DNA from 4 places in the Sutcliffiella sp. FSL R7-0096 genome. Region 2 is predicted to be linked to each of the others. Evidence: riboswitches for the same ligand, from Rfam matches in the RefSeq annotation. Region 2 holds a riboswitch; each other region holds the start of a gene.
What was found. A riboswitch is a leader RNA that binds a small molecule or an ion and turns the genes downstream of it on or off. The one in region 2 is predicted to bind S-adenosylmethionine.

Region 1 (7,590 bases), 120 kb from region 2:
ACAGTGTCTATTGATGGGAATGAAGTAAATATATACCGTGGCGATTATTGTTGGTTTGTATGCACTGATGATGAATCCATTGTTGAAAAAGTCAAAACCAAAAAACATTCCCAAGTCGCTAAGAATTCCCCCATATCCATTGGGTTTGCTTCTGAACTAAAACAGGATAGAATAATACTATTGAGCAAGGGACAAGATGAATTAGCACTAAGTGAACATCCACTTGTCCTGGAAGTAAAATAAAAAGAGTGCCGGTTCCATCAATGGGACCGGCACTCTTCTAATTAACTCTTAAAGCTCTTCACAATGATCTTCAAAATACCCTTGTAGCTTTGTGATAACTGACATTGGCGCATGGCCTTCGATTTCGTGTCTTTCTACCATCGTTACAATTTCACCATCTTTTAATAAGGCAAAAGAAGGAGAGGATGGTGGGTAACCTTCGAAATATTCACGTGCTTTCTCCGTCGCTTCTTTATCTTGCCCAGCGAACACAGTAACCAAGTGTGTTGGACGCTTGTCATAATGCACCGCATGCGTTGCAGCTGGACGAGCGATGCCGCCTGCACAACCGCAAACAGAGTTCACCATTACAAGTGTCGTCCCTTTACGCGCAAATGCTTCTTCTACATCTTCAACCGTTCTAAGTTGCTCATATCCAGCGTTATCCATCTCTTCTCTGGCAGTTCGAACAACATCATTCATAAACATATTAAAATCGATATTCATGTTGTATCACCTCAAGTTTTAAACTACTCTTATCATACCAATTTTTTTCAAATAAAAAAACAAAAAAGGTTTATTTTCTATACGGGCGGGTATTATATCACTAACATCTAGATATCCATACCCCTATACTCCCTAGATGAAGGAAAGTGATATGCTCACTTTCCTTTTTTTGTTTCAATCCATTACTTCTTAAAATTATCTTTGACAGTGTGGATTTGTCATGCTAGTATGATTATTAATTCTAAATTAATCAAATATTTAACACTCTTATTAAGAGAGGCGGAGGGACTGGCCCATTGATGCCCAGCAACCATTCAATACTTTGATTGAAAAGGTGCTAAATCCTGCATAGCTATTTGCTGTGAGTGATAAGAGAGGATTTTATTACACAGCCTCTCTATTTATTAGAGAGGCTTTTTAAATTATTTGATGATTATACTAAAACTTCATATCAAATGCATTAGGTGCTGAGCAAGTGATTCGCTCGGCTAAAAGGGAAGCCCGGTGTAATTCCGGCACGGTCCCGCCACTGTGATGGGGAGCGACTTATCAAAAATCCACTGTTTCATTTTGAAATGGGAAGGGATAAGAAGCAATGAACCTAAGTCAGGATACCTGCCTATTGTATGCGCTTGTACTCTACGAGGTTATAGAGGGGAGTGAGGAATACGTGTTGAGGATACCAGAATGTCTCAACTCTAGTTAAGTGTGCGTATGAATCTCCCTTTTTTTAAAAAAGGGAGATTTTTTAGTTGTAGACAAAATCACAATAAACAAGGAGAGATAAAATGACTAACACTTTAAGTTCAAATCTTGGATATCCACGAATTGGGGAAAAACGCGAATGGAAAAAGTCTCTTGAACAATTTTGGGCAGGTAATTTAGATAAAGATGTGTTTGTGAGACAAATGAAGGAATTACGCCTTCAATTTCTGAAAAAGCAAAAGGATCTAGGCATCGATTTAATCCCCACCGGTGACTTCAGTCTATATGACCATGTACTTGACACAGCAGTGATGTTTGGCCTTGTGCCCAAGCGATTTGAATACCAAGGTGGTACGGTGCCCCTGCAGACCTATTTCGCTATAGCCAGAGGTGCAGAAAATGCGGTTGCATCTGAAATGACTAAATGGTTTAACACAAATTATCACTATATTGTTCCTGAGTTGGAGGATGCTCTTCCCTGCTTAGTGGAAAACCGCCCCCTTCAATATTATAAGGAAGCTAAACAAAAGCTCGGAATTAAAGGAAAGCCCGTGATCTTAGGCCCTATCTCCTTTGTAAAATTGGCCAAAGGCTATGATAAAAGTCAGTTTCAAGCAGTTGTTGAGCGATTTATTCCTTTATATGCAGAGATTTTAAGAGAATTGCAGGAGGAAGATGTAGAATGGGTGCAAATCGATGAACCGATTCTATCTACAACCATCTCTACAGAAGAAATTGCATTATTTCACGATGTCTATCAAAAACTGTATGAAGCAGCACCATCTCTAAATGTGATACTACAAACCTACTTTGAAGGAGTAGATCACTATAAAGAAATAATTTCTCTTCCTGTAAAAGGAATAGGTCTGGATTTTGTACATGATCAAGGTCAAAATCTTGCTGCACTAAAGAGGGACGGGTTTCCAAAAGATAAAGTCCTTGCAGCGGGTATCATTGATGGTCGTAATATTTGGCGTACAGACCTTGAAGATACTTTTTCCATTCTGGAAGAGATTTCAAAGGTAGTAACGGAAAGCAATCTTATTGTGCAACCTTCTTCAAGCTTATTACACGTGCCTGTCACGGTGCAAAATGAAGAAACAATTGATGATTCATTAAAAGGTGCACTCTCATTTGCTGATGAAAAATTAAAAGAAGTAGCAGTGCTTGCAAAAGGTTTTCAAGATGGAAAAGAAACCATCCAGGATGAAATTGCATCATCCGCCAGGGCGATTCAAACATTAAAAAGTTATTCCAGCCGTAATAATATCGAGGTCCAAAAAAAGATTCGTAATTTAAATGATTATAAAGCTGAACGCAGATCTACATATGGTGTTCGCCAAAAATTGCAAGAAGATGCTTTTCAGTTACCGCTTTTACCGACTACGACGATTGGCAGCTTCCCTCAAACACAGGAAGTAATAAAACAAAGGCAAAAATGGAGAAAATCTAATTTAACTGACTTTGAATATGGAGAATTCATAGAGTCTGAAATAAAAAAGTGGATTCACATCCAAGAGGAAATCGACCTTGATGTTTTAGTGCACGGAGAGTTCGAACGAACCGATATGGTGGAATATTTCGGAGAAAAATTAGCTGGTTTTCAGTTTACGAAATTTGGTTGGGTTCAGTCGTATGGATCAAGATGCGTAAAACCGCCAATCATTTTTGGTGATGTCTCATTCCAAGCCCCAATGACCATAAAAGAAACTTTATTTGCCCAATCATTGACTGACAAGCCAGTAAAAGGAATGCTGACCGGACCTATTACCATATTAAACTGGTCTTTTGTTCGAAATGATATTCCACGGGATGATGTGGCAAACCAAATAGCACTTTCTCTTCGGAAAGAGGTAGAGTTCCTTGAAGGAAATGGTATTAGGATGATTCAAGTGGATGAACCAGCTCTTCGTGAAGGTCTTCCATTGAAAAAGGAAAAATGGGATGCCTATTTAAATGCAGCGGTTTATTCGTTCAAACTTGCAACATCTTCAGTCCAGGATGAAACACAAATCCATACTCATATGTGTTATTCGGATTTTGAAGATATTATCGATGCGATAAAAGCACTCGATGCCGATGTTATCTCCATAGAAACCTCCAGAAGTCATGGCTCACTCATCCATTCTTTTGAGGAAAATACGTATGACAATGGCATAGGACTTGGGGTATATGACATTCATAGTCCAAGGGTCCCTCATCTAGATGAGATAAGGAGCAACATTGACCGAGCCCTTCAAGTGCTTGACCCAAAGCAGTTCTGGATCAATCCGGATTGTGGTTTAAAGACTCGCGGTTTGGAAGAGACGGTCGCTTCCCTTAAAGTGATGGTTCAAGCTGCCAAACAAACTAGAGAAAGTCTGTTGGTTAAAGAGCGATAACCGAATAAAAGAAAAGGAATGCGAGAGTTATTTTGCAATCTCGCATTCCTATTTGAATAATCATCTTCCCTTTTCATTTCTCTTATAAATTTGCATCAGTCTATTCACACCTGCTGAGACAGAGAGCTCGTCCGTACTTATCTGCTTTTCTATCAGAGGTAAATTTGATGTGATATCTTCATCCCCAAAGAAAAGCATTTCTAGCTGGTCCTTTAAAGAAGTGTAGAACCAGCTCCGTTTTTGTTCTTTTCTCCTATATTCGAACTGCTCTGAAGCTTTGGTCACCTCAACAAATTTGTTAATCAGTTTCCATGTATGATCAATTCCCTGATTATGCAGCGCCGAACATGTAAATGCCTTCGTTTCCCATCCTTCTGTTGCAGGCTGAAGGAAATGAAGGATTTGTCTATATTCATGTGCGGTCCTCTCGGCTCTTGCTTTATTATCTCCATCCGCTTTGTTCACCACAATCGAATCAACAAGCTCCATAATGCCCTTTTTCATTCCTTGCAGCTCATCGCCTGCACCTGTTAGAACAAGCAGTAAAAAGAAATCTACCATATCTCGCACAATGGCTTCGCTCTGTCCGACTCCAACAGTCTCCACTAAAATCACATCATACCCTGCTGCTTCACATAAAAGAATGCTTTCCCTTGTCTTTCGATGAACTCCACCTAATGTGCCACTTGAAGGGGAGGGACGGATGAACGCCTGCGGATGCCTTGCGAGTTGTTCCATCCTCGTTTTGTCCCCTAGGATACTACCACCTGTCTTGGAACTGCTCGGATCAACTGCAAGCACGGCCACTTTATGGCCCTGCTCGCACAAATACAACCCGAATGCTTCAATAAAGGTGCTCTTTCCTGCACCTGGTACACCGCTTATTCCTATTCGAACAGAGTGCCCAGTGGATGGCATAATCTCCTGAATGATTTCCTGACTTTTATGAAAATGTCGTGTTGCATTGCTTTCCACAAGCGTGATGGCTTGAGCAAGGTCAGAACGGACTCCTTTATGGATACCTGAAATGATATCCGCTGTACTCCGCTCTTCCTTTTTAAGCACCTTTTTTCGAGGTTTGCGCTCTTTACTCATGCGTCTCTTCCACTTCCTCATAACCAAGGCGTTCGTAGATTTCCTCCAGGACCTTTTCGGCCGCCCTCGGGATGACCGTTCCAGGTCCGAAAATAGCCGAAGCGCCTTTACTATATAGGAATTCATAATCCTGTGCTGGAATTACCCCCCCAATTACAACGATGATGTCTTCGCGGTTCAACTTCTTTAACTCCTCTACGAGTTGTGGAAGAAGTGTTTTATGCCCGGCAGCAAGGGAACTGATACCGATAACGTGCACGTCATTTTCCACTGCTTGCAGCGCTGTTTCTGCTGGTGTTTGAAAAAGAGGCCCGATATCCACATCAAATCCAAGGTCGGCGAACGCGGTGGAAATGACTTTTGCCCCTCTGTCATGACCATCCTGACCCATTTTAGCGATCATGATCCTTGGTCTTCTTCCTTCGAGCTCTAGGAATTCCTCAATCTTATCCTTCACGGCCTTCATCTCCTCCTCATTGGAGAATTCACTGCTGTACACGCCGCTGATAGAACGGATGACAGCACGATGGCGATTGGCTACCTTTTCAATGGCATCAGATATTTCTCCCAGACTTGCACGCACGCGGGCAGCATCCACGGCTAGCTCCAGCAGATTGCCTTTCCCTGTTCTAGCCGCATCTGAAAGTGCTTCAAGAGCTGATACCACTTCCATTTCATCTCTGTTTTCACGGAGCTCTTGCAAACGTAGGATCTGCTTTTTACGAACCTCGGCATTATCAATATCAAGGACATCAATTGCCATATCCTCTTTATCGAGGCGATACTTGTTCACACCAATGATAGATTCTTTTCCTGAATCAATTTTTGCTTGGCGACGTGCTGAAGCTTCTTCAATTCTCATCTTCGGCAAGCCTGTTTCGATCGCTTTTGCCATGCCACCAAGCTCTTCAATTTCCTCAATATGTGCCCAAGCTTTATCAATCAGTTCTTTCGTCAATGTTTCCACATAATACGAACCGGCCCAAGGATCAATGACTTTTGTAATTTCCGTTTCCTCTTGCAAATACAATTGTGTATTACGGGCAATACGGGCGGAAAAGTCCGTTGGTAACGCAATCGCTTCATCCAATGCGTTGGTATGCAAGGACTGCGTATGACCATTGGCAGCAGCTAGTGCCTCAATGCAAGTACGTGTCACATTATTAAATGGATCCTGTTCAGTCAAGCTCCATCCAGATGTTTGAGAATGGGTCCTTAATGCCATGGACTTCGGATTCTGTGGTAAGAATTCCTTCATCATCTTGGCCCAGATAAATCTAGCGGCCCGCATTTTCGCTACTTCCATGAAGAAGTTCATGCCGATTGCCCAGAAAAAAGAAAGTCTCGGTGCAAATTTATCAATATCAATGCCTGCTTCAAGACCTGTTCTTACATATTCGATACCATCTGCAAGCGTATAGGCAAGCTCAATATCCGCCGGTGCCCCTGCTTCTTGCATATGGTATCCTGAAATACTGATACTATTGAACTTCGGCATATATCGGGACGTGTAAGCAAAAATATCTCCAATGATTCTCATGGACATCTCAGGAGGATAGATGTACGTATTACGCACCATATACTCTTTTAAAATATCATTTTGTATCGTCCCGGAAAGCTTCTCTGGACTAACCCCTTGTTCCTCAGCTGTAACGATGTAAAAGGCCATAATCGGTAAAACCGCCCCATTCATCGTCATCGATACGGACATCTTATCCAAAGGAATACCATCAAAAAGAACCTTCATATCGAGAATGGAATCAATGGCCACACCAGCTTTCCCAACATCCCCTTCAACACGGGGGTGATCGGAATCATAGCCACGATGTGTCGCAAGGTCAAAGGCAACCGACAACCCCTTTTGCCCCATTTCCAGGTTTCTTCTATAAAAAGCATTGCTCTCTTCCGCTGTCGAGAAACCAGCATACTGACGTATCGTCCAAGGTCTATTAACATACATCGTCGGGTAAGGTCCACGCAAATACGGGGCGATTCCTGGAAGAGTTCCCAGGTGGTCGGCACCACACAAATCTTCCTGCGTGTAATGGGACTTTAATTTGATCTGTTCATTTGTTTCATAAAATAATTCTTCCACCGCTTCATTGGACAGTGGCACGGTTTGGGTAATCGCAGCTTGTTTGTTCAGTGTTCTCGTTGAAAAATCAGGCTTCATTGTCGGTCAACCCCATTTCTTGGTGTATCTTTACTAATTGCTCATAACAATTGGAGCGCATATGAATAAAATCACTAATCCCTATTTCCTGCAGCTCTTTTTGACGTGCTTCTTCAGGCAAGCCAGCAACCAACACTTTGCGGTTAGGAGAATTGACAGCCATAACCGCTGCATGTAACAACTCTTCGTAAGTTTCATCACTTCCACAAATGCATACATACCCAGTTATGTTTCGATCGGATACCCACTCCACAATTGCTTTAGCTTCTTCAAAACTTGGACTGACGACAGGTTGAAGGCCCCCTACCTGGAAAAAACCTGATGCAAAGTCAGTCCGAGGCTTGTGTGTTGCTAATGAGCCAAGGTTGATCAAGGTAACTTTTGGCGATGTCGCCTTTTTTTCCTGATACACCTGAGCTTGATAACGTAAGCTTTCAAATGCTTCAGATAATCTTAAAGGTTGAATTGCATGTACTTTTACTTGAGCATGTTCATTTCCATTTACAT
Region 2 (7,590 bases):
TTTTCACAATTTCAGGAATCCGGTGGGAGATGAAGATGATCCCCACCCCTTCCTCTTTCAATCTCTTGATGACGGAAAACAGTTTTTCTGTCTCCCTGTTGCTAAGAGGTGCTGTTGGTTCATCTAAAATCAAAAACTTACAATCTGTTGAAATGGCTCTTGCTAAGAGGACAGTTTGCTTCTCCGCTAATGTCAGCGAGCTTACCAGCCGTTTGGTAGAGATATTACTATTCAACTTCTCCAATTGTGCGGCTGCTTTCTTATGTACATTTTTCCAATGGATCCACTGCTTGCTACCAGCGTGCTGCACCGTCTCTTGCAACATGATATTTTCTGCAACTGTGAGAGTTGGTATTAACGCCGCATCCACTTCCTGATAAACGATTTGCATTCCTGCTTGTTGGGAGTCAGTTGGATTAGAAATTGAAAGTTGCTTTCCTCCGAGTTTGATTTCCCCGCTAAAATGATCGTACGCTCCAGACAGCACTTTCATCAACGTCGATTTCCCAGCACCATTGGCGCCGATTAAGGCATGCACACGCCCAGGTTTTGCGGTAAATGTCACCTGGTCCAGTGCTTTCACCCCAGGAAATTCTATGGATATATCTATCATTTCAAGTATTGTGTTTGTCATTCTGCTCCCCCTTTCTTTAAACATACAAACACTCCCTCCTGATGAAGAGAGTGTAGTCTATTATTTTTTGTAATGCTCTTTCAATGTGTTCATCCACTCTTCTAGAAAAGCGTCCGACTCTCCCCAACCCTCCACAACAGATGAGAGGTTGCCCATGTTTACGGCTTCGCTTGATTTTTGTAGCTCTTCTTGAGAGATTAAGGAAGCTTCCAAGTCATAAGTTTGCGGAGTTTCTTCGTCGGCAAGTTTTTTTGCTAGCAATCTAAGGTTTACCGCACCAATCAATTTCGGGTCCACAGCGGCAGTGTATTTCCACGGACTTCCTTCCGTACCGATTTCCTGTAGGTCCGCATTGGAAACATCAATGCCGTAAATCTTGATTTCTTCTCTGCCAGCCTCTTTCAACGCACGCGCTGCTCCAACTGCGAATGCATCCCATGTGGCAAAGATTGCATCAATGCTTCCTTTAGGGTGCTTGTTCAACATTGCCGCAACCGCGTTCTGTGTTTGAACGGAAGTATCTGCCGCAGCAACTCCAAAGCGTTCCACTTCGTTCAGACCTGGATTATTGTCTAACGTTTCTTTGTACACATTGTTACGTCGAACCATTGGCGGGAATCCGTCTACCCACAGATACACCACATTTGCTTCCCCGTTGAAATCGTTAACGAGTTGGTCAAGTGCTAATTTTGCCAGCTCCTCATCATCTTGAGAAGTTAATGTAACTCCTTCAATGTTTGCAAGATCTCCATTGGAATCGAATGTCACCACTTCTTTGCCACTGTCGACAAGCTGCTGGACACCTTCCACTGTTGCCGCATCATCACCGTGTGAAATAATCACCCCGTCATAATCTTGGTTAACAGTCTGATTAATTGCATCATGGAATTTGGCACTGTCACCATTTGCAGTGAATACATCCACTGTAAACCCAAGGGACTCCCCTTCCTCTTTCGCTCCAGCTAAAAATTGAGCCGTATGATCATCCCCGCCAATTTTTCGGATTACCTTAATTTTTGCACCTTCTCCATTTGCAAACTGTTCTGGTACATTTTCAATCGGCCCCTTTGGCTTACTGCTTGCAGCAGTGTCACCTCCACCACTGCACCCTGTCAATAATAAAGTCGCTGTTGTTAATGCCACTATTCCTTTTTTTATAAAGTTTCTGCTCATAATTTCCGCTCTCCTTTTTTTGCTTTATTGCTTTAATAAAATAAAAAAACCTCTCCAAGAAAGAGAGGTTTGAGCGCTAAATGAAATCAAATAGACTTGTCCCTCTCTTATCTTTCAAAACATCACTGTTTTGCAGGATTTAGCACCAATTCCAAATGGAACGGTTGCTGGGCGTCATAGGGCCAGTCCCTCTGCCACTCTTGATAAGAGATCGAAATATTTAGTTTATTAAAAGAATTAAGTATTACTTTACTGCCTTAAAGGAGAAGTGTCAATGGTTTTTTTTATATTTTTTAATGGATATTAAAAGTAGCAGGTATTTTGTAAATTAATGTCCACCATCTTCCCCTCCGTCTTCACTGTCTTCTCCACTATCACTATCTGCTTCCTCAGTATTCTCAAAAAAATCATTAATCTTATCAACTATGCCTTGCTTATGAGGATTGTCTGTATTCATATGGTGAGCATGGATAAAACTCTCTATAGTGAAAATTTGTACCGCCTCTTGTTTACGCCTACCAATAAAGAAAAAATAAATACTAATGATCATTAATATTAACAATACAAATATGATTGACAGCCATACAATTGTACTCAATATTCTGCCCCCTTATTTTCCAAATAGGGAAAAAGATAAAGACTAGTTATTTCATTAAGAGAAATGGATTACCAAAGAGGTAATTACGATAATATATGTGCCAGGCTGTCTTAATAGTAAACAAAATGGTAATTTAATGTGGAACAAGCCCGATTGGTTTTCACTTCTCGTTCCAATCTTCATGACATAGACGTGCTCATAAGGCTGATGAGGACCTCTTTCTTACCACCTTCACGAAACTGACGTCCTCATAAGGTCGATGAAGACCTCTCTCTTCACATTTCTACCAAACCGACGTCCTCATAAGGTTGATGAAGACCTCTTTCTTCACATTTCTACCAAACCGACGTCCTCATAAGGTTGATGAAGACCTCTTTCTTCTCCTCATCACCAAACTGACGTCTTCATAAGGCCAATGAGGACCTCCCTCTTTCCTTCCTTACCAAACTGACGTTCTCATAGGGTTGATGAAGACCTCTCACATTAGATTTTATCGAATCAGAGGTCTTCATCATCATCGCCGCCTAGAAAATTCGTTACCTTCCTCCTACCTAAAACTCTTCTCCTACCAAAAAAGAAAAGCCCCACCCAAATTGGTGAGGCTTTCCCAGCATATATTATTTCGCTACCACATAAACACGAGTTTCATAAGGCTTCAATGTCAGCTCAGACACATCTTCATGTGCAGCAACTTCATAGTTTTGAAGACGAAGGTCTGCAGAATCCACCTCAAGGCCATCAAGCTCTACATTTACTTCTTCTTCACTCAAGTTACATAATACAACCGCCACTTTGTTATCAAGTGTTCTTGTATAACCGTAAACTTGTGTATCATCTTCAAGAATCAGATTATATTCACCATAGACAAATACCTCTTCTTCTTTACGGATTTTGATCATGTCGCGATAAAAGCTTAATACGGAATCCGGGTCATTCCATTGCTTCTCCACATTGATGGTTTTGTAGTTTTCATTCACGCCCATCCATGGAGTGCCCGTTGTGAACCCTCCGTTTGACTCGTCGTTCCATTGCATTGGAGTACGGGAGTTGTCACGGCCTTTAGCCCAGATGATTTCCATCACTTTTTGAGCTTGCTCCTCTCCTTTAGCACTCTCAATGTCATAAAGATTTTTCATTCCAACATCATCATAATCGTTAATGCTGTCAAACTTCACATTCGTCATCCCAAGTTCTTGACCTTGGTAGATGAAAGGAGTTCCTTGCATTAAGAAATACAATGCACCAAGGGATTTTGCACTTTCTACTAGGTATTCTGTATCGTTACCCCATGTAGAAACAGAACGAGCTTGGTCATGGTTTTCAAGGAATAAAGCATTCCATCCATTTCCTTCCAAACCTTTTTGCCATTTCGTCAATGTCTTTTTCAGTTGAAGAAGGTCTACTCCGCCTTCTGTTCCTTTTTCCCAAAGACCAAGATGTTCAAATTGGAAGATCATATTAAACTTCCCGTTCTCTTCGCCAACCCACTCATCTGCTTGGTTCAGCTTCACACCATTTGCTTCCCCGACAGTCATGATGTCGTAGCGCGCAAACGTTTGCTCTTTCAATTCCTCAAGATGCTTTTGAATACCTTCTACATTCATCATGTAATCAAAAGATGGAACATAATCTAATCCTTTTGGATTAGGCAGATCTGGGAATCCAGGCTCTTTTTTGATATGAGAAATAGCATCCACACGGAATCCGTCAATCCCTTTATCCAACCACCAGTTGATCATATCGTACAAGGCAAAGCGAACGTCTTTATTTTCCCAGTTTAAGTCTGGCTGTTCTGTAGCAAAGATATGCATGTAATACTGGCCAGTCTTCTCATCCAGCTTCCAAGCTGGACCATTGAAAATACTTTCCCAGTTGTTTGGCTCCTTGCCGTCTTTCCCATCTTTCCAAATGTACCAATCGCGTTTTGGATTGTCCTTAGAAGATGCTGATTCAATGAACCATTCATGCTGATCAGAAGTATGATTGATTACCAAATCAATGATAAGCTTCATGTCGCGGTTATGCACTTCTTCTAGTAACTCATCGAAATCCGCCATGTTCCCGAAGTCTTCCATGATATCTTGATAATCACTGATATCGTAGCCATTATCCACATTCGGAGACTTATACATCGGACAGATCCAAATAACATCTATACCCATATCTTTTAAATAATCTAGTTTAGAAATAACTCCTCGTAAATCACCAATACCGTCCCCATTGGAATCCATGAAACTTCTAGGATATACCTGATAGGCAACTGCTTCTTTCCACCATATCTTTTTCAATCATGATACACTCCCTTATTAACTACACTCTACTATGATAACGGTTGCATTTTATTGCGTAACCGTTTGCACAAATCTTTAAAAAAATATAACCTGGAATAATTCCACTACTTTACTATACCATCTTTTTCACTAATTTCAACTTAAATTCTGATTTTGTTTTATTCATGAAATGAACGTAGATGGTAACACTAACTGTTAGGAATATTTTAGGAGGTTTCGAACCATGAAATATTTATGGATTTGTTTGCTAGTCATCATGATTATATTCACCCCTAACGCTACTTTTGCCGCAGCAAATGACCAACCAACAGCAGCTTTTACAAGATACCACTCGTTATGGCTCTTTGATGGCAAAGAGGAGAGAGCCATACATGAAAACATTAATGTAGGGAATTTCAGCTGGTCTTTTGATGGGAAATGGCTCGTTTATGAAGCAAGACAGATAGATAAAGAATCAGAAGAACCAGAGATATGGTTATATAACACAGAAACCAACAGTTCCACTAAGCTCAAAATCGCTGGTCATGATCCCCTATGGAACCCGGTTGACCATACGTTTGCATTCTTGACTGGATCCATCCTGTGTGTAGTGGAGCTCTCTTCCGGTACGCCGATTATTCATCAACTTACTGGAGGTGTATCTAATTTTACTTGGGACGGGAATGGAGTCAATTTAATTGCTTCAGCAAGTGCGGCATTATTTCCTGACGGATGGAGCCACCCTAGACTTTACGAAGTTCATTGGGGTATAGAAAAAGAAGAGCATGAAATGGATGTAAAAGTCACCCCTCTCCACACCATTGGATCTCCCCTGAAGTATGATGACATCTCTATACTATCGGTGGATGTAGAAAACTTTTCCTGGTCACATGATGGGAAAAGCTTAGCAATGGTGGTCGCGCCGACTGCTTCGTGGTCTGCAGACAGCAACATGCTCAGTGTGTATGTGAAAGAAAACAAACTTTTCATACCACTTGGGGAGATCTTGCTTGATCCCAATTGGATAAAATGGGCGCCAACCAAACCTCTTCTAGCCTCTATTCAGGGTGGTGGTCGCATGACAGCCGGCGTCAAAAACAAAGTTCTAACGACTAGCACCATAATTCCTAATTATAAAAAGACACATACGCCAAAAGGGTATGCGGATGTAGACTTCGACTGGGTGGATGATGAAAGAATTGTGGTGGCACGGGGACGAGAAACCAGTGAGAGTTCGAAAGAATTTAAGTCGTCATTGTATTTGGTGGCGTTGAAGGAAAAAGAAGCTGTGAAGATTTCTGAACCACCAGTGGGTTCTTCTGATCGTGAGCCTGTAGTGTTGAATAAAGGCACTTCGTTGGCTTGGGTTCGGGAAGATGCAGATGGAAGAAGGCATATTTGGTGGAGTAAGTCAGATGGTACGGACGGACGTATGCTTGTGGAGAATGTGTTTAATGTGGTTTGGTTTGGTAAGTAGGGTGGTTGTTTTTAGGGTGAGTTTTGTGATGGGTTACTTAAGATAAGTAGGAGCTGTGGAGTTACATTGTTCGGCATGCTTATTTACCTCTATTTTTATGAAAGACGGGTTCAAACAGTGCATTTTTGGGGTGCTAAAAAGGTTCGGACAATTATCGGGTGGGTTTGGACATTTTCCAGGTAGAAAAATAGAGTGTTCGGACAATTGGATAAGGATATTCGGACAAGAATTTCCAAGGTCTGGACATTTCAAAATTTGGTTCGGACATTTGTGGCCAATCTTCGGACAAGATCGCAAAATCTTTGGACAACTTTTCAAAAACTTCGGACAAGTCCAGCAAATCTTTGGACATTTACTTAATTCAGCCTTAAACGTCACCACCGAACATAAAAAAGAAAAAATCCCGCCACCAAAGCGGGATTTTCACTTTCTCTAAAATTACGCTCTTGAAACGTAAGAAGCGTCAGTTGTATTGATGATCAATACGTCTCCTTCATTTACGAAGAACGGTACGTTAACTGTCACACCAGTTTCCATAACTGCTGGCTTAGATCCGCCGGAAGCTGTGTCGCCTTTGATTCCAGGCTCTGTTTCAGCTACTTTTAGTTCTACTGTATTTGGAAGCTCGACACCAAGCGTCTCACTTTGGTACATCATGATGGCAACTTCCATGTTTTCTTTCAAGAACTTCAATTCGTATTCGATTTGAGCTGATGGAAGTTCCAGCTGGTCATAGGATTCGTTGTCCATGAATACGTGCATGTCTCCATTTGCATAAAGGTATTGCATTTTGCGGTTGTCTATCTGTGCTTTTGCTACTTTTTCACCAGCACGGAACGTTTTTTCTTGGATGGCACCATTACGTAGGTTACGTAATTTAGAACGTACGAATGCTGCTCCTTTTCCTGGCTTAACGTGTTGGAAATCCATTACACGCCAAATGCCGTTGTCTACTTCGATTGTTAAACCTGTACGAAAATCGTTTACTGAAATCATTTATTAGTTCCTCCTAAAGCTATGTAAAATAATGCCCTAAACGTATTGTATCCTTGAGTGCCTTACTCTAGTCTACACGACGTAAGATACACTTTTACTAGATGACTTTGTTATAACAACGCTGTTGATTTCCACACGTAAGGCTCGCTTTCCTAGGGGCTGACGTAAGCCTCCTCGGCTTCGCCTGCGGGATCTCCACCTAGCGCTATCCCCCTAAGGAGTCTTCGCCTGTCGTTCCAATCAACAGCTTTGATATATCCTTTAACAATGTTTACAAAATAATAAGTTCTTTTGTAGAGAAGGAAAGTGTTTCGTTACCTGTTTCTGTAACGATTGTATCGTCTTCGATACGCACTCCGCCTAATCCAGCAACATAAATGCCAGGTTCTACTGTTACAATCATTCCCGGTTCTAAAACGGTTTCTGATTTCACAGATAAAGA
Region 3 (7,590 bases), 2.3 Mb from region 2:
AATAGTGCGCCAAGTGCAACAAACAATCCTCCCCAGAGAATTCCTTGTCCGGTGCTCATGATGCCTGCCCCGACAAGAGGTCCCACCGCATTAGCTACATTGTTCATCCCTGCCGAGAATGCCTCGAACACCCCCATCACCACGACAAGCACCGACAATATCGGAACGGCCCGGGATGATTTAACCCACCGATCTATCACTCTATGTTTCAGCACCCAGGTGGCCCCGATTGCAAGCAAGAATGCAAGGACAGGGGTCAAAAGCCAGAACGAAACAATCCAGGCGAGCTTTCCGACAAAGACAGATTGATAGACGATTCCGGCACCGACGACTGCACCGACCGTCACTTCACTCGTGGAAAGCGGGATGCCAAACACATTCGCTAAAAATAAAGATAGAGCCGCAGATGCAATCACAATCAGTGCAATGGCAACGGTAAAGGTGCTTTGCGGCACAATCCCACTTCCCATCGTCTTGACGACCTCGCCCCCGCCAAGCCATGCCCCAAAGAATACCGCAATCCCGCACAGAACCAAGGCAAGATTTCTTTTGACAACTCCTGATCCATAGGCGATACCCATGGATGCCGCCGCACCGCTCGCCCCTATATTCATGGCGAAAAATAGACCAACGATGACGGCCATCGTAACTAACATGCTTTTTCCTCCTTCACTTCCCAGACAACCTTAGTTTGTATGCAGTCCGCACTCCGTCTTGCCACTCCCCGCCCAACGGCCAGCGCGGGAATCTCCGGCTGCGCCGACTGCCTGTGTACAGGGAAAGCAGCCGATGCTTGGATATCCTTGGTCATGGAGCTCGTTATAAGGAAGCCTCCTGATACGGATGTGATCCCAAACATCCTCCCATGTCCAATGGATGAGCGGACAGATTTTAATATTTTTGAACTTATCATCACGATTCAGGAAGTTTGTGTTGGCCCGGGTTGGTGACTGCTCCCTTCTGAGACCGGATATCCATGCCTTCCTTGGCGTGAGCGCTTCTTTTAGCGGTTCCACCTTGCGAATGTGGCAGCAGAGGCTAGGATCTCTTTTCCAAAGGGCCGTGCCATGCGCTGATGCTTGTTCTTCCAAGGTTAGCGCTGGCTTCCTTTTTTCGATTTGCAATTCCGGGAATCTACTTTCTATCTGTTCAATGACCTTATAGGTTTCCGGAAAATGCAGATCTGTATCTAAAAACACAATATGGGCATCCGGTTTTACTCTTTGAATCAGGTCGATCAGGACCACCGCCTCGGCCCCAAAGCTTGAGGCATAGATGATATCATCTGATGAATAGGCCTGATAAGCCCATTCCAAGACGGCATTTGCGCCTTTTGAAGGATCATGTACCTCAAAGTCTGTTGATATCTCCTTCCAACTTTCATACGTTATTTTCTGGTTCATCTTCTTGTTGCTCCTTTCTTTCCCAACGAAAAAAGGCAGCCCCTTTACATATGTGCTTGTGCATGCGAGCTAAGCATCATGTAAAAAGACCGCCTCCAGTTTGTCTGGTCAGCGCTTATTTGATTTTTAAAATGTCATTAAACACGTTGGTGATTTACGCAACGGGTTACGCTTTCCTGGGGGCGCTTGTGGAGCCTCCTCGGCAAGCCTGCGGGGTCTCCACTAAGCGCTACCTCCCGAAGGAGTCTTCGCCCTTTGCTCCAATCACCAACTGTATTCTGGCAATATTTATTTTTTCTGAAGGCGAACCTTCTCATTTTTTTCTATCTGAATGACTTTTCCATCCTGTACGACAAGGGTGATAGATCCAAATTTGATTGATTGCAGCATCCTTTCCAAGTGAGTTACAACATCATCCCATTCCGATTGTGCCAGTTGGCTCGCCTCCATTTCACCAAATAAAAAACGCCTCTTCCATTATGGAAAGGCGCATTGTATGTATCCTGCACCTTATCTTCCAAAATGGGTATCCATTTTGCTGGAATTGGCACCTTGCTGTTCGCAGGTTGCCGGGCTTCAACGGGCCAGTCCCTCAGCCGCTCTAGATAAGCGTTTCATTTGTGTTGTTTTTAATAAAATTAATCCTACCATACTTATATGAATTGTCAACAATGATATTGACAGTTTTTTTGGATTTTTTCGATTTTAGGAAGTTGGTCCTATCCAACTCCGTTTATTTACCGATTTTTTTAAGCTTCGTTCCATCTTTCACCAGCACGGCTTGATACATCTTTCCAGCTTTTGTTTCAAACATAACTCCTTGGATGGTTTCCTCTATTTTTTCATAGGTAATAATATCTCGTTTTGTCAGGCCGTTAGAATCAAAGGTCACTTTTCCTTCCAGCTTTAACTGGCCGTTACCAATCTCATCCGCCAACTCAATTTCATGGTCAAGCATACGCTCCTCAATCCAACCTGCAAGTAAAGGCTCCAACGTTTTTTCATTTATTTTTAGATTTTCACTATATGTAAGAATCATGGAGTAGCGGACATATTGAACCGTCCCATACTCATTTTCCCCCATCCCAAGCGAGAGGGACGAGATATCCATTACTGGGTCCGCTTCCTTTTGTGTTTCTAAACTGCAAGCCGTCAACAGGTATAACAAACAGAATAAAGCCCCTATTTTCTTCAAGCTACTTCCCCCTTTACACCCCGTACTTCTTCTTAAACCTTAACATATTTTTCCTTGTCTACGTTATAGGAAAATAAAAATGGTGCTAGAATCCCATGTTTGGGGGTCTGGCACCATTTTAGAATGTATTTCTATTGGCATTTAGCCATTTCGATTTCTTTACGCTTTTCAGCTACTATTACATCTAAATGACGGTATAGGTTAACGAACTCGCCCGGAAGCAGTCCACCGTATTCTCCATCCAGGTTAAGTTGCATTTTTTCGTGCGTGTTTACTTTTACCCGATTGGCTTTGGTGTAGATGACAAGCGGATCCTTCACATGCTCGCCGCGAAGCGCCAATGAGGCAATCCGGATAAAGTCGGCGATGTTTGCCTTTTTAAGGATGATCATGTCAAACATGCCGTCATTCATGCAGGAATCAGGTGCGAGTTTCTCGAATCCTCCAACCGAATTGGAAAGTGAAACGAGGAAAAGCATGATTTCGCCTTCGAAAATCTTCCCGTCGTATTCAATCGTTACGTTTGTTGGACGAATGGAAGGAAGCATCTCGATCCCCTTGAGGTAGTAGGCAAGCTGTCCCAGCATCGTTTTCATTTTAATCGGTACTTCATAGGATAGCTCGGTCATTTTCCCGCCACCGGCAATGTTCATGAAGTACTGGTCATTCGCTTTTCCAATATCAACAGGCATCGGAACCCCTGTTGCAATGACATCGACACAACCTAAAATATCATCGCGTGGAAGGTCCAATGCTCTAGCAAAGTCATTGGTTGTTCCGACTGGTATCACACCAAGCAGCGGTCGGTATTCTTGTTCGGCAAGCCCGTTGACCACCTCGTTAATCGTACCGTCTCCACCAGCTGCCACAACCAGGTCATAACGGCGCTCCACAGCAAGCCTCGCTGCTACGGTTGCATCTCCATGTCCGGTTGTTGCGTGGCATGATGTCTCATAACCAGCCTTTTCTAATCTAACCAACACTTCTGGCAAGTGCTTCTTAAATAACTCACGTCCAGAGGTTGGGTTATAAATCACCCTAGCTCGTTTCATTTCCCATCATCCTAAAATTATATTTAACTAAGCCCTCTTTTATATCTATGTCTTGTCCTGCTCTTTATGTTGTCTGATAAGATAGTTATATTTACCAATACCACTAAGTAGTGAACCTGTAATCCACTACTGATAACATATTAGCCTATTCGGTGTGCTATATGCAATTAAAATGAAAATTTCGAGAAATGCGGTTAGCATCCTCCCGAAAACAAAACCCCCACCCGCATCACTACTTCTCGGAAGTAGCAGCTGCAGATGGGGGCTAAAGCTCATAATTATTCTTCTGTCTTCTTCTCTTCGCTCTTTTTGCTTGTAGCGATTTCGCTGGTCAAGCTGTCGATGCTGTGACGCACATTCGCTTTACCTGAGAAGTTTTCGATAAGTTCTTTTACATCAATCCCGGAAGATGCCTTCAGGGATTCCTGTAGAGTGGACATCAGGTTTGTTGCATAGCCAGAAACCTTGTTAGCGCCGCCGTTTTCACCGCTGCTGCCAGTGTCGACAACCGTGATCTTGTCGATGTTGCCAAGTGGAGCTGCGACTTGCTTCGCATATTCAGGAAGCATTTTGATGATCATGTCTAGGATAGCCGCTTGACCGAACTGCTCGAATGCTTCTGCGATTTTCTCTTTCGCTTCCGCTTCTGCAAGACCTTTCAGGCGGATGACTTCTGCTTCGGATTCCCCTTGCGCTCTTTGTGCATCGGCAATCGCAAGACCGTCGATACGTACTTTTTCCGCTTCCGCTTTTGCCATTGCTTCAATGCGATATTTATGTGCATCCGCTTCTGCCATTTGCTTCATCTTATCAGCAGATGCAGCTTGCTCAACAGAGTAACGGTCTGCATCGGCTTTTTTCTTGACTTCGGAGTCGTATTGACGCTCACGACGCAGGATCTCTTTTTCCTCAAGCTCGATTTGCTTTTGACGCTCGATGATTTGGATCTGCATCTGTTGCTCGGTTACTTCCTGCTTCGCACGCGCTTCCTCTAAGTGATACGCTTGGTCAGCACGGGCTTTCGCGATGTCTTGCTCGCGGCGGTACTCGGCAACCTTCATTTGATTTTCTTTTTCCGCTTCTGCGATTTCAGTCGCACGCTCAAGCTCTGCGCGTTGTGCATCTTTTGCCGCTTCCGCACGCTTGATACGAGTTTCTTTGTCCGCTTCCGCTGTTGCAATGTCTGCGTCACGCTTTACTTGCGCAATACGTGGTTTCCCAAGGGACTCTAGGTATCCGTTGCTGTCACGAATGTCACGGATTGTGAAAGATACGATGATCAATCCCATTTTCGCTAAATCCTGGGATGCGACACGTTGTACTTCTTGCGAGAATTTTTCACGATTCTTATAGATTTCTTCTACTGTCATGGAACCTAGGATGGAACGAAGGTGACCTTCTAGTACTTCACGCGCTTCGTTTTCCAGATCCTCTTTTCTTTTTCCTAAAAATTGCTCTGCAGCTGTTGCGATGTCGCCGATGGAATTGCCGATCTTGATGATCGCCGTTCCGTCCGCCATGACCGGCACACCTTGCTCCGTGTAAACTTCCGGTGTTTTCACATCCAGTTTGATAGATAGCAAGCTTAATGGTTCAGATTGTTGGAATACCGGTACGATGAACGCACCTCCACCTCGTACAATCTTGATTCTGTTTCCTGCTTCGTCTGTGTGGACATTTTTGCCACCTAGGTAGCTACCAGTGATAATTAGCGCTTCGTCTGGACCGACTGTTTTGTAGCGTGCTACGAAAACGACAATCAGGACAAAAATCAGTGCGACGACGGCACCAATGATAATTACGATTTCAGGCATTTTCTCTTCCCCCTATTTATTATAGTTTTCTAAAACCTTTTCGTATGGAGTGACAGAGACCACCCCGGTTTGGACATCGATGATCAGGACTTCCGTATCATAAGGTATTTCCTCGTTCTCAAAGCTCTGTGCAGACCGTGAAACGGTGCTTCCCCCGATGCTCAGTACGACTTCCCCGAACCCATCTTTCGGAACGGAGATGATGACTCTTGCAAGCTTTCCTTTTAAGTCATCGTCTGTATAGCCGAGTGAGGAATCGGCGGACTTGATTGGTACAAAAACAAAGATGTGAAGCAAAATGACTAGTAGAAGTGCAAGGACGGTGGCAATGGCCAACACCAGCAAGCCTGATAGCGGCGAATACTTTTCAACCAGATAGCCTGTTGCTCCGAACACGGTAAAGAATGAAAAGATAAGAGCTGGATCAATAGGTAACACGTCAAATATCACGTCCACCACATCAGATAATAAAACATAGATCAGCGTCAAGCCGCCAAAGATGATGAGGCACCAAAAGTAGAGCGTCATCATGTCCAATCCAAACATCGTCATAAGCCATCGTTTCCTTTCCTGTTGTATTGAAGGCAATCACCTTTGGAATCCTGATCCCCCTTCCAAAACTTCCTTCCGCTATTATATACGGGTCATTCCTCCTAAAGGTTTCAAAAAGATTTCTATTTTTCTACCTTTTTCTAGGACGATGATAGGTGTAAAATAATAGTAGGAATTTACAAAAATCTACCTATTTCATCATAAACTAAACTAAAGGGGAAAACTATCACTTATGATAAAAAAAGGAATTATTTGTGGCGTGACCTTGAGCCTTTTGGCAGGTTGTACAAGTTTTGATAGTTTAGGAGAGGAAAAGGAAGCGTTGGTTGGCACTGCACATGCCTTTAAAACGGCGGTTCCACAAATGACGGATTATGATATGGCGTGGGATGTTTTTTTTGAAAAAGGAGGGGCAGAATCGCTAGAAGAGGAAGACGGGGCTGAGGAGGTACCCTCCGCAGAGGAGGATCCTGAAGAGGCGGTGAACGAGGAGGATCCTTCCCATCCTGCTGACGCAGAAGACCCGTCGGAGCCTGAAGCGATCCCTGTCGTTGCCAATCCTGGCGCGATGAATGTCATGGTCAATAAATTCTGGTCGCTACCGGAGGGGTACCGCCCTGGGGACTTGATCAAGCCGAATGTGCCGTTTTCCTTCGGGGATGAAAACAGCGACCGTTCCAAGCTGCGTGCCGAAGCCGCCGAGTCGCTTGAGGTCATGTTCCAGGTCGCCAAGGGGGAGGGCATTGAGCTTTACGCACGCTCCGGCTTCCGTTCTTATGAAACACAAGCTGCTATTTTTAAGAATGAGGTCGCCGCATTCGGCTATGAGCGGGCGGTCCTTTATGTGGCCCTGCCCGGAACGAGCGAGCACCAGACGGGGCTTGCCATGGACATCACCGCTAAAAGCGTGGGCCTTGAGCTTGTGGAGAAGTTTGAGGGTACTGCAGAAGGCAAGTGGCTTGCTGAGAACGCCCATCATTATGGCTTTATTCTGCGCTATCCGAAAGGGAAGACTACTATCACGGGGTATGCATTTGAGCCTTGGCATTTCCGGTATGTTGGAGTGGAGATCGCTGGGGAGATTTATGAGAAAGGGATCACATTGGAGGAGTATTTTGGGGACGTAAGGGAGTTTTAGGTTTGAGGGCGCTGTATTGGCGCTTTTTTTGTTTGGATGCCATTCGACACACTTCGACAACCACCAACCTAAAAAACAAAACCCCAACATCCGTAGTTGGGGTTCTGCCTATAGTGGTTAGCGCTTCTTAATTTCCTCAATCAAAATCTTGTTCACCATTTGCGGGTTTGCCTGGCCTTTGGAGGCTTTCATGATCTGTCCTACAAGGAAGCCGATGGCGCGTTCTGTTCCTTCTTTGTAGTCCTGGACGGATTTTGGATTTGCATCCAACGTTTCGCCGACCATTTTACGAAGGGTGCCTTCGTCCGAGATTTGGACAAGGCCTTTTTCTTTGACGATTTTCTCTGCGTCGCCGCCGTTTTCGATCAGTTCCTTGAAGACTTTCTTGGCTATTTTGGATGAAATGGTGCCGTCTTTAAGAAGCTTGATCATGCCG
Region 4 (7,590 bases), 2.0 Mb from region 2:
CGCTTCCTGATTTTCGGGACGGTTCTCATCTTTTTGTACCCTTTCGATCGATGCATGAAAATGACGAATTAGCCTCAAGTAGTTCACATCTGTCCGGTCAACGGAAATTTTCAGGGATTCCTCAATGACATCCACCATTCTGCTGATCAGTTGGGTATGCTTGTTGATCTCTGACAATTCCCGGTTGGTTAACGCACTATGGATGTGCAAGGTGATGAAACCTACTTCCCCAACCGGGACAGAGATTCCAAGCTTCTCATTTAACCACTCGACAATCTCTAGTGCCACCGTGTATTCCTTTGGATAGGCAAGCTCCGTTTCGGTCAGGAAAGGATTTTTGATATCGAGTCCCTGCTGAATTCTTTTTACGGCAAAATAAAGATGGTCCGTCAATCCAACATGGATATGTTCATTCAACCGAACCTCAAAACGTTTTTCAATTCTCTCTATACATTCATTCATCAAACCGATGAATGATTCATCTACATAATTTAGTAATTGTTTGTATTGTTGCTGCTCTTCCTGGTCGCGAAGCACGAAAAACTTCTCCGCACTCTCTACGGAGATATCTTCTCCGGTACGTTTTCCGAAACCGATTCCTTTTCCTGTCAGGATCACTTCATTGTACTCCGGGTGGGCAGCAATCAACACATTGTTATTCAGGACTTTCTTTACACGCATGACCATTCCTCCGGTGTATCTAAAACTGCAATATATACTAAATTACGCTACAGAGGGGTAAGAGTCAAGCGAGCAATTCTTCCAGATTTTCAATTCAAATAAACACTAATCCATATTCCATTTTACACTGTTAGGAAGGTAAGTAGTTTTCATTGCAAAAAGCTCTTGTCTGAAAGAGTGTTACCATTCACTAGTAAAAAGTCGGCAATTGGACTTTTTACAGCATAGTAACACTAATATAGGCATGAAAGCTGGTTTGATCAGTCAGGAAAAGAGCACAACAGCAAGGAATATAACGGTTTGTTAATAAATGCGAAGAAGCAACAAAATATGCGAGAACAGCCTTGCGATAAAAAAATAAAAAACTCGGAGCATATTACTGCTCCGAGTTTTCCCTTATTTATTCGTCGCTTTCCTCACCCTGTCTTGTGTTTTGGAAAGGTAGTGTTTCCCAGAAGCTTGTATCAACAGTGTTGATTGACCCATCAGCAATTGCTCTTACCGTAGAATCAAGCGTGTTAACCGTTTGCTTAATCAAATACCCATTACTCTTCTGTCCAAGAACCGCAGTAGGATTTGTATGGTCGGACATGCCCCGCATTTCGAATAGCAGTGTCGCGATATCATACCTGGAAGCTATTCCATTTCGTCCGATATTATCTGTATTACCTCCAGAATACTTTCCAAGATGCCCCCAACCTTTTGACTCGATTTCATGGAACACCACTGCCCCTAGCTGCTTGGACTGTTCCACTACAGCTGGATCAACATTAGGGCTTGTTGGGTATAGGATAGATCCGGACACAAGCTTCCCGTCACGTTCACTCTGCGTTCCTTGATGGTGCAAGTCGATTAAATAGTCAATGTCATATTTCTCAAAAACATTTGTATGGAGTGCACGTGCCTCAGGCTGCATCGCTTCTACTGATTTATCATGCTCTCGGTTTAAATCATAGTTATTAGCATTTGCTCGCGTTAAATGACGATCCCCGTCTGCAATGTAATTATCTGTTGAAAAGTTCACATCACCCATCGCGCCGTCCGCATTCAGCATTGGAATAACAAGGATATTGACATGATCCAATACGGATTGATTTTTTCCGGTTCCGAGGTGTTTAATAAATTCCATGGCCCCTTCTGTAGTCAGCTGCTCATTTCCATGTTGTTGAGTCAAAAACAGAATGGTGGGATTCTCCTCATTTTTAACGAATTTGGCCATATAAATATCTCGGCCTTTTACCGTTTCTCCAATAACTTCAAGTTCCATCGCCTGCTGCCTTGCTTCTTGTTTTTGTAAGTATTCCACTAACTCATCATATGTAGTAAGGATGGAAGTCTGAATAGACTCATTGCCGTTGTAATTAGGACCGTTTCCGACCGCACTTGTCGGAAGAGTTCCTGTTGTTAACGTACCAATCGTCATTACACCTGTTAAAGATAACGCTAATACCGTTTTACTGATCTTTTTCATAATTTCCTCCTTAGTTAAATTATTTCGTAATCCTACATATTTAGATTAAATTTTATCGAATAATCTGTAAATAAGGATAAACTCCTTTCTTTTTTTGACAAAACTTTTGTAAGAGGCAAGGAATTAAGCAGAAAGCCCTATAAGAAAAGCAGTTAAAAAAGGTACGTTCTACTCACTTAAGAACGCTTCCCCTGTCATCAACTCATACAGAACAGCCGAATGATCTACACCCAGTTTCATGTACATCCCTTCCCCTTCTCTGACAAGCTCAAGCCCATCACCAAGAGGCGTCACCCAAACAGCATAATTTGAACCGTTCAACGTAAATCGGTACTCTGGAGGTGTGGCCATTTGCACCTCTATTCCTTCTTGCCACACTTTATTCTCAAAAAAGCTTTCCAGTCTTTCAAAATCCTCTTGTGTTTCCAAAATATTTATTGTTACGTATCCAATATCCGCTCGTTTCTCCACCTTGATAGGCTTAGTTGAAACTGCCTTTTCCATCTTGGAAACCCATGCTTGATTAGACCCATGCACCTCTTCGATGGTCTTACCGTCCAGTGAGTAAACCCCACCTACTAAAGCTTGACTTGCATGAGGTAATGACCAACCACCAACCACCTCATTATCTATTACAAACACAGTAGCTTTGGTTTTCCCTTTGTTATACATATCATCCAATGGATGGTTGCTAATCATAAAGCTGACCGTCACTATATCCTTATTCAGGAACTGTGTCACCTCACCAGTCTGGACACCCAAAATTTGTCTTGTCGGCAACTCCTCAAGCTGTGATGTAAGGAACTGGATTTCCCCTTCCCCCTTATTGGAAACAACGGAGTACCCCATTCCTTCAAGATGTTGTTTTGCTATTTCAACGTCACTACTCAGCTTCTGACTACAACCACTCACAACAACTATTAACATTATAAGTATAAATTTATAAGCTTTTATTCTATCCACCTCCTACTAATAAGACGTTTAATATATTCTTAGGTTTCACTTTGTCTCATTAAAATTGTAATAATATGTTAACAATAGTTCAGGACAGTAAACATAAAATCAGCACCAGCATATAGCCAGTGCTTTTCATTTTATTTACAAAATGTAAAATCGTAAATTCAATAGTCTTTGTTATCTTGAAATTCATCTATAAACTCTCCAACATGCTCACTCATCTCTTTTGCATTTGTCCAATGCAAATAATGATGGCCATCTAACGGTACAATTTTACTTTTCACTACATTTGTTAATTGCTCTTCATAAAAGGTTATAGTAGATCTTCCAGCCGGATTTACCTTTTCGTCCTTCGGTGTAAAAATCATTACTGGTATATCGGACGGAAACGTCATGTTAATTGTTTTGGCGATATTATTACTAATCTCATTTGCTTCCATGATGATATTTTTATTGTAGCCATTCCAGACAGTTAGAGTTTTCGTTATTTCTAGGTTATTAGCTGAATACGTCCCTTCTTCTGTCAATGGTAAAAAATCCTCCTCATTTCCAGCTACCACTATCCTTGCAATCCCACTCGGCGGAATCGCCCTAAGGAAACCTGGCATAGTAGGAACCGGTACATCAAAATATTCCACCGCCGCTGGAAGTGTTGGATCAATACCCACGATCGCTTCAACCTCTTCAGGATATGTATTTGCATAGTACGTACTATAGATTCCGCCAATAGAATGAGGCATCAGAATATATGGGCCTTCAATTTTCGCTTCCTGCAACGCTGTCCTTACTTCTTCCAACACATTTTCTACCGTTCTATCCTTATCAGTCTTCCCACTCCATCCATAACCAAACGGCTCTACGACTACTACTTTATTACTCTTGCTCAACTCATTCATAAGTGGCTCAAAATCCAGTACTGGCGCTGAAGTTCCTAATCCAGGAAGTAGAACAATAGTATTTGCTCCCTCACCTTCAACATGTACATGCATACGGTTACCATCCACTTCCACCAGTTGTCCTGTAGCTTCAAACTTGTTCTTTTCGAAGAGAACCATTACATGATGAAACGCCACCCACAATACAACCATACTTATTAAGCCTACTGATATATACTTCAATATTTTGCGGAAACTGAATCTCTTCTTAGTGTTCATCTTTTCCTCTACTTTCTTTTATAAAAGTTACATTCATTACCTATACGAAGTAGACATTAAATTAGTTCCACAGTTTAATCCAATTCCCGACTCTAGTTTTATCTGCTTTCAAATTCTAATTCGTCTATAATCTCTACCGCTTTCAAAACAGCCCATTCTCCTATCAGTAAATCAGGAAGTGCATCTTGGGACAAGGGTCCCCATGTGTGCTTCTTTTCAGAAATGGGTAAATGATTCTCATAACTTGTTTTTGAAGGAGTGAGATAAATGAATAGGAACATAGAGAAGGTTGCCATTATTACTGGTGGGTCCTCCGGAATTGGCAGGGCAAGTGCAATCAGACTCGCCAAAAGTGGTGTAAAGGTAGCGATACTTGATTTGAAGGAAGAGGATGCCGAACAGCTCAGACAGGAAATAGCGGAAGCCGGTGGAGAAGCGATGGCACTCCAGACTGATGTTTCCGATACCAAAGATCTTGAGGCAAGCTTCAAGCAGGTGCTCGATCGCTGGGGACAGCTTGATATCGTCTTTGCAAATGCAGGGATAAATGGGAAAGTGGCACCTATTGAAGATCTTGATGAAGAAGATTGGAATCAGACCCTGAACACCAATCTAAAAAGTACATTCCTGACCGTAAAGCATGCAATTCCCCATATGAAAGCCCAAGGTGGCAGTATCATCATCACCAGCTCCATCAATGGTACAAGAACCTTCCGTGGTTTCGGAATGTCCGCTTACAGTTCCTCCAAAGCAGGACAAGTTGCTTTTGGAAAGATGGCGGCGCTTGAATTGGCAAAATATCATATTCGGGTCAATATAATCTGTCCAGGGGCGATAGAAACGAATATCGAAAAAAACACCTTCCCAGAGGAAGAGGAACTCAAAAAAATCAAGATTCCCATTGAGTATCCCGATAGCTCCCACCCCTTAGAGCATCAACCAGGCAAGCCGGAACAGGTTGCAGACCTCATTTCTTTTTTGGCCTCAGATTCTTCCAGTCATATTACTGGCAGCCAAATCTTTATTGATGGAGCAGAATCCCTCCTCTAGAGTCTTTGCAAGTAAAAAAGGTGAGCCACATGCTTACCTTTTTTACTTGCAATCTATTGATTTACACTGCCAGGTGGTACATCTTTCTCTTCCTGCCCTATCGCTTCCATTCCAATTTGCTCTTGTACATCAAATTGCACCTTTTTATCAGCCAATTGTTCAGTAGCAAGTTTTAAATCAGGCTGGATATTGTTATTTTTAGCAGATTGCTCATTCCAATCTTTCAATACCTTCACCTCCACTGAATCATATTCCTAAGTATGTGTTAGAATATCTTATTTTATAAGGATTGGGATAAGGTTTTCCAAACAATGGTCCATCCAATGACCTATTTCTTTCCCACTCTGCATGATGCTAAAATAGCTATTGGTAAACTATTTGAGTCAAGGGGCTTTATATGTTAATTAAGAATAAGAGTACTGATATAATAATTCAGAGATAAGTACATGCTACACCTTAAGTTCCTTCTAATATTTTTTATTTTTCAAAAAAACGTTGACATCCATTCACAACCGTTATAAACTTATCATCATTCAAATAAAAACTTATTTTCTTATCCAGAGAGGTGGAGGGAACGGCCCTGTGAAACCTCGGCAACAGGCTTTTTATAAAGCACTGTGCCAATTCCTTTCAAGCAATCATGCTTGGAAAGATAAGAAGAGCATAAGCATGCACGGGCGCTAACCTCTTCTTACTTGCTAAGAAGAGGTTTTTTGTATTCTAAACCCGAGTTTTCCAATTGAATAAATTTAGTTTTCTTATCCAGAGAGGTGGAGGGACTGGCCCTGTGAAACCTCGGCAACAGGCTTTCTTGTGAAGCACTGTGCCAATTCCATCAAGCATTAACGCTTGAAAGATAAGAAAGAGCATCTACATAGCGATGTCCTTTTCTTGTCTTTCCAAGAAAAGGGCATTTTTATTTTCCAATAAGGAGGAAACATCATGATCACATTCAAGAACGTCAAAAAGGTCTACAAAAGTGGCGAGCAGGAAGTACATGCGCTAGATGGCATCGACTTGAGCATTGAAGAAGGCGAGATTTACGGAGTCATCGGATTCAGCGGTGCCGGAAAGAGCTCTCTCCTTCGTTGTGTGAATCTGCTAGAGAGACCAACATCAGGGAAAGTTCTCGTCGGTGGAGTAGATCTTTCAAAACTATCACCCAAAAATTTAAGAAATGCTAAAAGAAAGATTGGAATGGTCTTTCAACACTTTAACTTACTTAACTCGAAAACGGTATATGAAAACGTAGCAATGCCCCTTCTTATCAGTAATGTTAAAAAAGCGGACATCCAAACAAGAGTCGAGGAGCTTCTCGACTTTGTAGGGCTTGGTGATAAGAAGGATAACTATCCTGACCAACTTTCTGGTGGGCAGAAGCAACGAGTCGGAATTGCCAGGGCATTGGCCACGAGACCTTCCGTCCTGCTATGTGATGAAGCGACATCAGCCCTTGATCCACAAACAACAAGCTCCATCCTTCAGCTTTTGAAAAAGATAAACCTGGAATACAAAATCACCATCCTGATGATCACCCATGAGATGTCAGTCATCCGGGATATTTGCGATAAAGTGGCTGTCATTGAAAAAGGCAAAATCATTGAACACGGTTCGGTTTTTGACCTATTTTCCAATCCTAAGACCTCAACTGCACGGAACTTCGTCAGTTCTGTCTTGAATGATAAGTTGCCTTCATCGATTAGGGATCTAGTTAGTCAAAAAGATGATCACCAAGGAATTTACCGAATCAACTTTGTCGGTGCTTCAGCTGGCCAGCCCTTCCTGTCCCAGGTGGCTAAGAAGTTCCATGTGGATGTGAATGTCCTTTTCGGAAACATTACCGAACTGCAAGGTGTTCCCTTTGGAAACCTGGTTGTGGAGTTAAAAGGGGAACCTTCCGAAATCAAACGCGCTTTATTTTTCATACAACAAGAAAAAGTATTAGTGAAAGAGGTGAATGCACATGCGAGTTAGTTCCGATCAAATTATTGACGCCTTATTAGAAACCTTATCGATGGTCAGCTTTTCCCTACTATTCTCCGTACTGATTGGCTTACCACTTGGTGTGCTGTTAGTTGTGACGAGAAAGGGACATATTCTAGAAAACAATGTACTATTTAACTTTTTAAATCCAATAATCAACGTTTTACGTTCGATACCTTTCATCATTTTACTCGTAGCGATCATCCCGCTTACGAGACTGATAGTGGGAACCTCCATTGGAACCGCCGCCGCAACCGTACCGCTCATCTTTTATGCGGCACCATATTTTGCAAG

Region 1: it holds a riboswitch for S-adenosylmethionine, as region 2 does, so the genes downstream of both, metE (5-methyltetrahydropteroyltriglutamate--homocysteine S-methyltransferase) here and MKY77_RS15980 (sugar ABC transporter substrate-binding protein) in region 2, are expected to answer to the same signal.
Region 3: it holds a riboswitch for S-adenosylmethionine, as region 2 does, so the genes downstream of both, MKY77_RS02945 (YezD family protein) here and MKY77_RS15980 (sugar ABC transporter substrate-binding protein) in region 2, are expected to answer to the same signal.
Region 4: it holds a riboswitch for S-adenosylmethionine, as region 2 does, so the genes downstream of both, MKY77_RS05550 (methionine ABC transporter ATP-binding protein) here and MKY77_RS15980 (sugar ABC transporter substrate-binding protein) in region 2, are expected to answer to the same signal.

What each region holds. Positions count from the first base shown of each region.
Region 1 is NZ_CP152003.1:2,987,490-2,995,079, forward strand. It holds gene MKY77_RS15355 (hypothetical protein) at 1-243, shown strand, start outside; gene MKY77_RS15360 (BrxA/BrxB family bacilliredoxin) at 292-729, opposite strand; SAM riboswitch class I at 994-1,104, shown strand; cobalamin riboswitch at 1,175-1,367, shown strand; gene metE (5-methyltetrahydropteroyltriglutamate--homocysteine S-methyltransferase) at 1,518-3,815, shown strand; gene meaB (methylmalonyl Co-A mutase-associated GTPase MeaB) at 3,876-4,910, opposite strand; gene scpA (methylmalonyl-CoA mutase) at 4,903-7,083, opposite strand; gene MKY77_RS15380 (methylmalonyl-CoA mutase subunit beta) at 7,073-7,590, opposite strand, start outside.
Region 2 is NZ_CP152003.1:3,110,002-3,117,591, forward strand. It holds gene MKY77_RS15975 (sugar ABC transporter ATP-binding protein) at 1-634, opposite strand, end outside; gene MKY77_RS15980 (sugar ABC transporter substrate-binding protein) at 695-1,807, opposite strand; SAM riboswitch class I at 1,912-2,017, opposite strand; gene MKY77_RS15985 (hypothetical protein) at 2,136-2,405, opposite strand; gene MKY77_RS15990 (alpha-glucosidase) at 3,023-4,693, opposite strand; gene MKY77_RS15995 (hypothetical protein) at 4,920-6,152, shown strand; gene efp (elongation factor P) at 6,591-7,148, opposite strand; gene MKY77_RS16005 (Xaa-Pro peptidase family protein) at 7,420-7,590, opposite strand, start outside.
Region 3 is NZ_CP152003.1:541,465-549,054, reverse strand. It holds gene MKY77_RS02955 (inorganic phosphate transporter) at 1-656, opposite strand, end outside; gene MKY77_RS02950 (phosphoadenylyl-sulfate reductase) at 687-1,403, opposite strand; gene MKY77_RS02945 (YezD family protein) at 1,692-1,853, opposite strand; SAM riboswitch class I at 1,911-2,015, opposite strand; gene MKY77_RS02940 (hypothetical protein) at 2,137-2,598, opposite strand; gene MKY77_RS02935 (diacylglycerol kinase) at 2,730-3,650, opposite strand; gene MKY77_RS02930 (flotillin family protein) at 3,929-5,464, opposite strand; gene MKY77_RS02925 (hypothetical protein) at 5,477-6,010, opposite strand; gene MKY77_RS02920 (D-alanyl-D-alanine carboxypeptidase family protein) at 6,249-7,154, shown strand; gene gatB (Asp-tRNA(Asn)/Glu-tRNA(Gln) amidotransferase subunit GatB) at 7,272-7,590, opposite strand, start outside.
Region 4 is NZ_CP152003.1:1,085,863-1,093,452, reverse strand. It holds gene MKY77_RS05580 (transcription antiterminator) at 1-681, opposite strand, end outside; gene MKY77_RS05575 (M14 family zinc carboxypeptidase) at 1,082-2,152, opposite strand; gene MKY77_RS05570 (hypothetical protein) at 2,321-3,079, opposite strand; gene MKY77_RS05565 (alpha/beta hydrolase) at 3,274-4,263, opposite strand; gene MKY77_RS05560 (SDR family NAD(P)-dependent oxidoreductase) at 4,531-5,313, shown strand; gene MKY77_RS05555 (hypothetical protein) at 5,367-5,540, opposite strand; SAM riboswitch class I at 5,864-5,972, shown strand; SAM riboswitch class I at 6,069-6,176, shown strand; gene MKY77_RS05550 (methionine ABC transporter ATP-binding protein) at 6,256-7,287, shown strand; gene MKY77_RS05545 (methionine ABC transporter permease) at 7,277-7,590, shown strand, end outside.